DNA from 2 places in the Halomonas sp. 707D4 genome. Region 1 is predicted to be linked to the other one. Evidence: predicted binding sites of a transcription regulator. Region 1 holds the regulator's gene; the other holds the start of a gene.
The links. The regulator LexA, encoded in region 1, represses DNA repair genes until DNA is damaged. The targets are predictions, from matches to a motif close to TACTGTNTANNTANACAGTA.
Positions count from the first base shown of each region.

Region 2: the regulator LexA is predicted to act here: its motif matches at 1,294-1,313, upstream of BIS11_RS03120 (PA0069 family radical SAM protein).

Region 1 covers NZ_JAMZBD010000247.1:927-4,181, forward strand. The annotation lists gene BIS11_RS11160 (TetR/AcrR family transcriptional regulator) at 1-609, opposite strand, end outside; gene lexA (transcriptional repressor LexA) at 829-1,503, shown strand; gene purU (formyltetrahydrofolate deformylase) at 1,570-2,424, opposite strand; partial or broken gene BIS11_RS11175 (ribonuclease J) at 2,686-3,255, shown strand, end outside.
Region 2 covers NZ_JAMZBD010000039.1:2,968-6,222, reverse strand. The annotation lists gene BIS11_RS03130 (alkaline phosphatase) at 1-539, opposite strand, end outside; gene BIS11_RS03125 (nuclear transport factor 2 family protein) at 681-1,064, opposite strand; gene BIS11_RS03120 (PA0069 family radical SAM protein) at 1,328-2,407, shown strand; gene BIS11_RS03115 (hypothetical protein) at 2,415-2,645, opposite strand; gene BIS11_RS03110 (Na/Pi symporter) at 2,656-3,255, opposite strand, start outside.

The DNA of each region.
Region 1 (3,255 bases):
GACCACCACCGGGCGCAGGCGGCGCACGAGATCGCGAATCGACACCTGCTCGCCGTACTCCTTGTCGGCGATGTCGCGCAGCGCGTCGAGCCCGGAAAGCGTGAAGATCACCGTACCGAGCATGAAGTGCAGCCGCCAGAAGCGTTCGGCATCGGGAAGCCCCGGGGTTGCCTGGCGTACCAGCTCGACGAAACGGGTGAAGACATCGCCGTACTGCTCCTGGATGTAGCGGCGCAGGTGCCCTTGGGCCTGGCTGTAGGCCAGCCCCAACAGGCGCATGAAGACCTTGAGGCTGTTGCGCTCGGCGGGCACCGTCAGCACCGTGGTCGCCATGGTCTCGAGCAGCACCTCAAGGGGAATCTGCTGCTCGCCATGATGCGCCTGCAGCTCGTCGAGCGCCGCATGGAAGCGCTCGCTGAACGGATCGAGATAGCGGGCGAACACGGCCTGGATCAGCGCCTTCTTCGACCCGAAATGGTAGTTCACGGCGGCCAGGTTCACCCGCGCCTTGCTGGTGATGTTGCGCAGCGAGGTTTCGGCGAAGCCACGCTCGGCGAACAGCACCTCTGCGGTATCGAGGATACGCGTGACCGTATCTGACTGCGCCATGGCGTCCTCCAGAAAACGAGTGTTTAAAACATCGCGGCATAGTAGGCCATTCACGCTCCGGGCTCAATCGTCAAAACGACGGGTTCTGGCCCGAGAAAGCCAGCGCGCGCTTTATAAACCGGGGCTTAGGTCATATACTGGATACAGAGACATACTGTATACTTAAACACATGTTCCGACTGTCATCTTTTTAGTTACCCGTTTACCCTGGAGAGCGCCATGTCACGCCCGCTTACCGTTCGTCAACAGCACGTGTTCGACTTCATCGTCAAGACCATGAACGACTACGGCTACCCGCCGACGCGCGCGGAAATCGCCAAGGCGCTCGGTTTTCGCTCTCCCAATGCCGCCGAGGAGCACCTGCGCGCACTCGAGCGCAAGGGGGCGATCCGCATCATTCGCCACACCTCGCGCGGCATCCGTCTGCCCAACCAGGAAGGCGCCGACGCGCCGGACACCGCCCCGGCCGCCAACGATTCAGCGGATACCAATACCAGCGGGCTGCCGATCATCGGCGAGGTGGCGGCAGGCAGCCCCATTCTCGCGGCGGAACACATCGACCGCTACTGTCCGCTGCCCGCGGAGTACTTCACGCCCAAGGCCGACTACCTGCTGCGCGTGCGCGGGCTCTCGATGAAGGACATCGGCATTCTGGAAGGTGACCTGCTCGCCGTGCACCGCACCGAGCGGGTACGCGATGGCCAGATCGTGGTGGCGCGCCTCGAGGACGAAGTGACCGTCAAGCGCTTCAAGCGCGACGGCCACCAGGTGACGCTGCTGGCGGAGAACAGCGACTTCGCCCCCATCGAGATCGACCTGCGCACTCAGCAGCTCGACATCGAAGGGGTCGGCGTCGGCGTGATTCGCGGCGGCAGCGGTCAGGCGCTGGGCTAGGAAGTCTCGGCCTTCGGCCGACGCTTGCAATCGAGAACGGGGCATTGCGCCCCGTTTTCGTTTCTATCAGCCGAACACCACGGTCTTGTTGCCGTCGATCAGCACCCGATCCTCGAGATGCCAGCGCAGCCCGCGGGCCAGCACCGATTTCTCCACGTCGCGACCGAAACGCACCAGATCCGCCGGCGTATGGCAGTGGCTCACGCGGTGAATGTCCTGCTCGATGATCGGCCCGGCATCGAGCTCCTCGGTCACGTAGTGGCAGGTCGCGCCGATCAGCTTCACGCCCCGGGCGTAGGCCTGGTGGTACGGCTTGGCCCCGGCGAAGGACGGTAAAAAGCTGTGGTGGATGTTGATGATCTGCCCGGCGTAGTGCTCGCAGAGCGCCGGCGGCAGGATCTGCATGTAGCGGGCGAGCACGATGCAGTCCGCCCCGAGCGCCTCGATCTGCGCCTGGACGGCATCGAAGGAGGCCTGCTTGTTCGTCGGGTCCACGGCGATATGGAAATAGGGAATCTCGTACCACTCGGAAAGCGCCCGCATGTCCGGGTGGTTCGAGATGATGCCGACGATGTTGCAGTCGAGCTCGCCGGCCTGCCAGCGGTAGAGCAGATCCACCAGGCAGTGCGACTCCTTGGAGACCATGATCACCACGTTGCGGCGCTTCTGGGTATCCACCAGCGCCCACTGCATGTCGAAGGTGGCGGCGATCGGCGCGAACGCCTTTTCGAGTTCATCGGCGCTCATGCCGATGGAGTCGGCGAGGATCTCGTAGCGCATGAAGAAGCGCCCGGTCTGCAGGTCCGAATGCTGGCTCGCTTCGGTAATGGAACCACCATGCTGGGCGATGAAGCTTGACACGCGGGCGACGATGCCCACCTGATCGGGGCAGGAAACCACTAGACGGTAATAATGCGACATAAATAGACTCGACGTGAATGCACTCTAAAAACATGGCCCGCTGTCAGGCCCTGCCGGCGCTCTACCCGGCAAGGGCGCTAGTGTAGCGCAAGCGGCGATCCGAGGCATTGCGATCATTGTTAGCCGCCTCCGCACACCGTATAGTTAAAGTCTTACTTTTCAGGCTGTTCAAAATCAATGGATCCATCACGCGTTCAACTTCGTCCCCGTCGCCGCCCACCCTTGCGTATTCTGCCGCTGGGTGGCTGCGGTGAAATAGGAATGAACCTGACGCTATATGGCCATGGCGATCACTGGATCGCCATCGATTGCGGCATGATGATTCGCCAGGACCTGCCGAGCGCACCGCTCCAGGTGCCCAATACCCGGACACTTGAAGAACTCGCGATCGCGCCCAAGGCGCTGTTCATCACCCACGGCCACGAGGATCATATCGGCGCGGTCGCCTGGCTGTGGCCCAAGTGGCAGTGCCCGATCTACGCCACGCCCCTGGCAGCGGGACTTCTGCGCCACAAGTTCGCCGAACACAGCCTGTCGAGCGCAGCGATTCGCGTGATCGAACCAGGCGAGGCGCTCGAGGAAGGCCCGTTCACGCTGCGCTACTTGCTGATGACCCACTCGATTCCCGAGAGCTGCGCGATCATGATGCAGGCCGGTGACCATCGGGTGCTGCATACCGGTGACTGGAAACTCGACCCGGAGCCGTTGATCGGCGCCTGCGTCGACCCGAGCCACTTTCAGGCGCTCGCGCCGATCGATCTGCTGGTGGGCGACTCCACCAATGCGCCGCTGCCCGGCAGCGCGGGCAGCGAAGGCGCGGTGGCCAAGGCC
Region 2 (3,255 bases), on a different contig from region 1:
GAGGAGACCACGCCGAGCGCCCGGCCGCTCTCGACGGTATATTCGCCGATGTGCTTGAGCGGCTGGTCGTCGTTGGACCAGTTGATGGCATTGTTGTAGCTCTTCTGACCCGAGGCCAGGGCCGTGGCGGCGGCAGCGCTGTCGGTGTAGTCGGCGCGCGCGTAATCGTAGCCGGCAAAGTAGCCCTTGTAGTTGCCGAGGCTTCCTTCGAAGACGCTATCCACGCTTTCGTCGTTCCAGAGCTCTGCGGGGTCGAAAGTGACCTGATCGGCATCGCTTCTGGTCGGCGTGTTGGAGGTGTTGAGCGGATGGGTCGCCATGAACAGCTGCGTGTCGAAGTCATCGTAAACTTCGTGGCCCAGCGCCCCGTGGCGGTAGTAGCTCGCCGCGCGGAAGGTTTCGATGCCCGTCCCGTCGGTGATCAGCAGAATGACGTTCTTGGCCGGCCCCTGCTGTGCCGCGGCGCTGCCCAGGGTGGCGCCGGTGACGGCAGCGGTGACGGAAAGCGCCACCATGGAGCGCTTGAATAGCGTTTTCATCGTGTTCCCCTCTTTGATGTTCAGGCGTTGTTGGCGCAGGGAAGCGTAGCGATGAAAGATGACAGTATGGTGATTTACTTGATTAAAAGGCTCTAGACAAAAAACGGCGAGGCGCAAGCGCCTCGCCGCAGGATCACGCGCTTACAGCATGCGCGGAATCTGGGAAGAGTGGTGGTGCAGGATGGGCGCCTCCTTGGAGAGATCCACCACGTAGCTGAAGCGCGCCTCGAAGTTGAGAAGCTCGCCATCGACCTCGAAGCGCCAGTTGTAAAGGCCGGTCAGCGCGGCGATGGTCTCGGAGATTTCCTGCACGATCACGGTCTTCTCGTGGAGAGTGATGCTCAGCCCCGGACGCGCGCCGAGGCGCTCGAAATAATCGCGATGCTTTTCGCGGGTATCGGAAATACGGTTGGAAAAGGTGGGAATCAGTACGGCGTTCTCATCGTAAAGCGACAGCAGCGCTTCGACGTCGGCACTGTTGATCGCCTGCATCCACTCGTTGAGCACGTCTTGGGGGGTTCTCATCGTAATGACCTCTTCGAACAGGGGGGACTTTAATAGGCCGCGGGCTCCGGCGACACTGACGACAGCCTTTGTAACGCTTAGCTTTTCTAAATCAAGCCCGGCACTCTCATATGCAAAGACTATCTTACCCAAATAGACCCGACCTCGCATGTCAAGTTCACTTTGGTCGATATACTGTTGATGGAGACGCGGAGTTTTCTCGTTGCTTGCATCGATCACCCAAGCCGACTACTGTATATAAAAACATGCAACGGGTGACCGACGTGACTTCGATACCCTTGTCGCAGGGCCCGGCCATCAAGGGTCGCGGCGCCACTTTCGATCCGCCCAATCGCTTCGCGCCCACCTGTAGCGTTGCCGAACCCGACGGCTGGTGGCAGGCCGAAACGCCCTCGTCGCTTGCCACGGAGGTGCGCGAGGAACCGACCAAAAGCGCGCTCTCCTGGAACGCGTCGCCGGATCTCTCCTTCGATCGCTCCTTGAATCCCTACCGTGGCTGCGAGCACGGCTGCATCTACTGTTTCGCCCGCCCCTCCCACGCCTACTGGGATCTCTCGCCGGGGCTGGATTTCGAGACACGGCTCATTGCTCGCACGGGCATGGTCGAGCGTCTCGAAGAGGAACTCGCCCACCCGCGCTACGTCTGCCGGCCCATCAATCTCTCGGGCAATACCGACTGCTACCAGCCGATCGAGGCGCGCTACCGGACCACCCGGCGCCTGCTGGAGCTGCTGCACGCTTGCCGCCACCCGGTCACGCTGGTGACCAAGGGCACCCTGGTGCTGCGCGACATCGAGCTACTGGCCAGCATGGCCGAACACCGGCTGGTCCGGGTATTCGTCAGCCTCACGAGCCTGGATGCGAACCTGAAGCGCACGCTGGAGCCGCGCGCAGCGTCGCCTCAGGCGCGCTTGAAGGTGATTCGCGAGCTGAATACCGCCGGCATCCCGGTGGGCGTGCTGGTCTCGCCGGTGATCCCGGGGCTCACGGATCACGAGATCGAACGGCTGCTGGAGGCGGCGAGCCGCGCCGGGGCACGCACCGCCACCTGGATGCTGCTGCGCCTGCCCCGGGAAGTCGCGCCGCTGTTCGAGGCGTGGCTTCACACCCATCACCCCGAGCGTGCCGCCAAGGTGATGAGCCTCGTTCGCCAGTGCCGGGGCGGCAAGACCAACGAGCCCGCCTTCGGTCGGCGCTTTCGCGGTGAAGGCGTGTTCGCCGACCTGATCGACCAGCGCTTTCGCCGCGCCAGCCGCCAGTGGGGCTTGCAGCCGCGTGCCGAACAGGGGCTCGATACCCGCCATTTCCGGCCGCCTCGTGCCCAGCAGGACCTGTTCGATTGAGCCAGGCTCAGCGATGGCGCTTTTTCAGTTCATCGAGCACCAGGGCGAAGAACCCGCGGATCTCCTTAAACTTGGGCCGCGCCTCGACGATCAGGGAGTCCATCTTCTCGAGCTCATGAGCCTGCGCCTCGCGGGCGTCGAGCTCGGCCTTGATCTCGTCGATGATCGCTACCGAGTCGTTCAACATCGCCTTGAGCTCGGCGGTGGAGGTCGTGTGGATACGGCGTTCGATGCTCATGGGACTCTCCTCACAAGACGGTGACGGCGATCAGAAGCGCCGGCAGCACGATGAACACGCCCAGCACCCAGCCGGCCGCCAGGGCCTTGCGCTGCGCCCCTACCCGGCCAAGCCACTGGGCGCCCTTGACCGGCAGCAGGCGCAGAAACGGCACGCCCCCGATGATCACGACGGCGAACAGGTTGAACAGCAGATGCACCACGGCGATCTCGAGCGCCAGCATCGCCGTCGGGCCGGAGATGGCCGTGGCGGCGAGCAGCGCGGTCATGGTAGTGCCGAGGTTGCTGCCGATGGTGAACGGGTAGATCTGGCGCAGCGTGAAGGCGCCGGAGCCCGCCATGGGCACCATCAGGCTGGTGGTGGTCGAGGAGGATTGCACCAGAAGCGTCACCAGCGCCCCGGAGGCCACCCCGGTGAGCGGGCCACGGCCGATGGCGCTGAGCATGATCTGGCGGGCGCGCCCGACCATCAGCGCCTTCAAGAGCTTGCCGATATAGCGAATGCATAGAAAGATCAGCGCCACGCCGAGCAAAATCATCGCGATGCCGGGCATCATGCCGGGCAGCATCGAGGCGAGCCGCTCGATCAGTCCGGTCACCGGCTCCGTCGC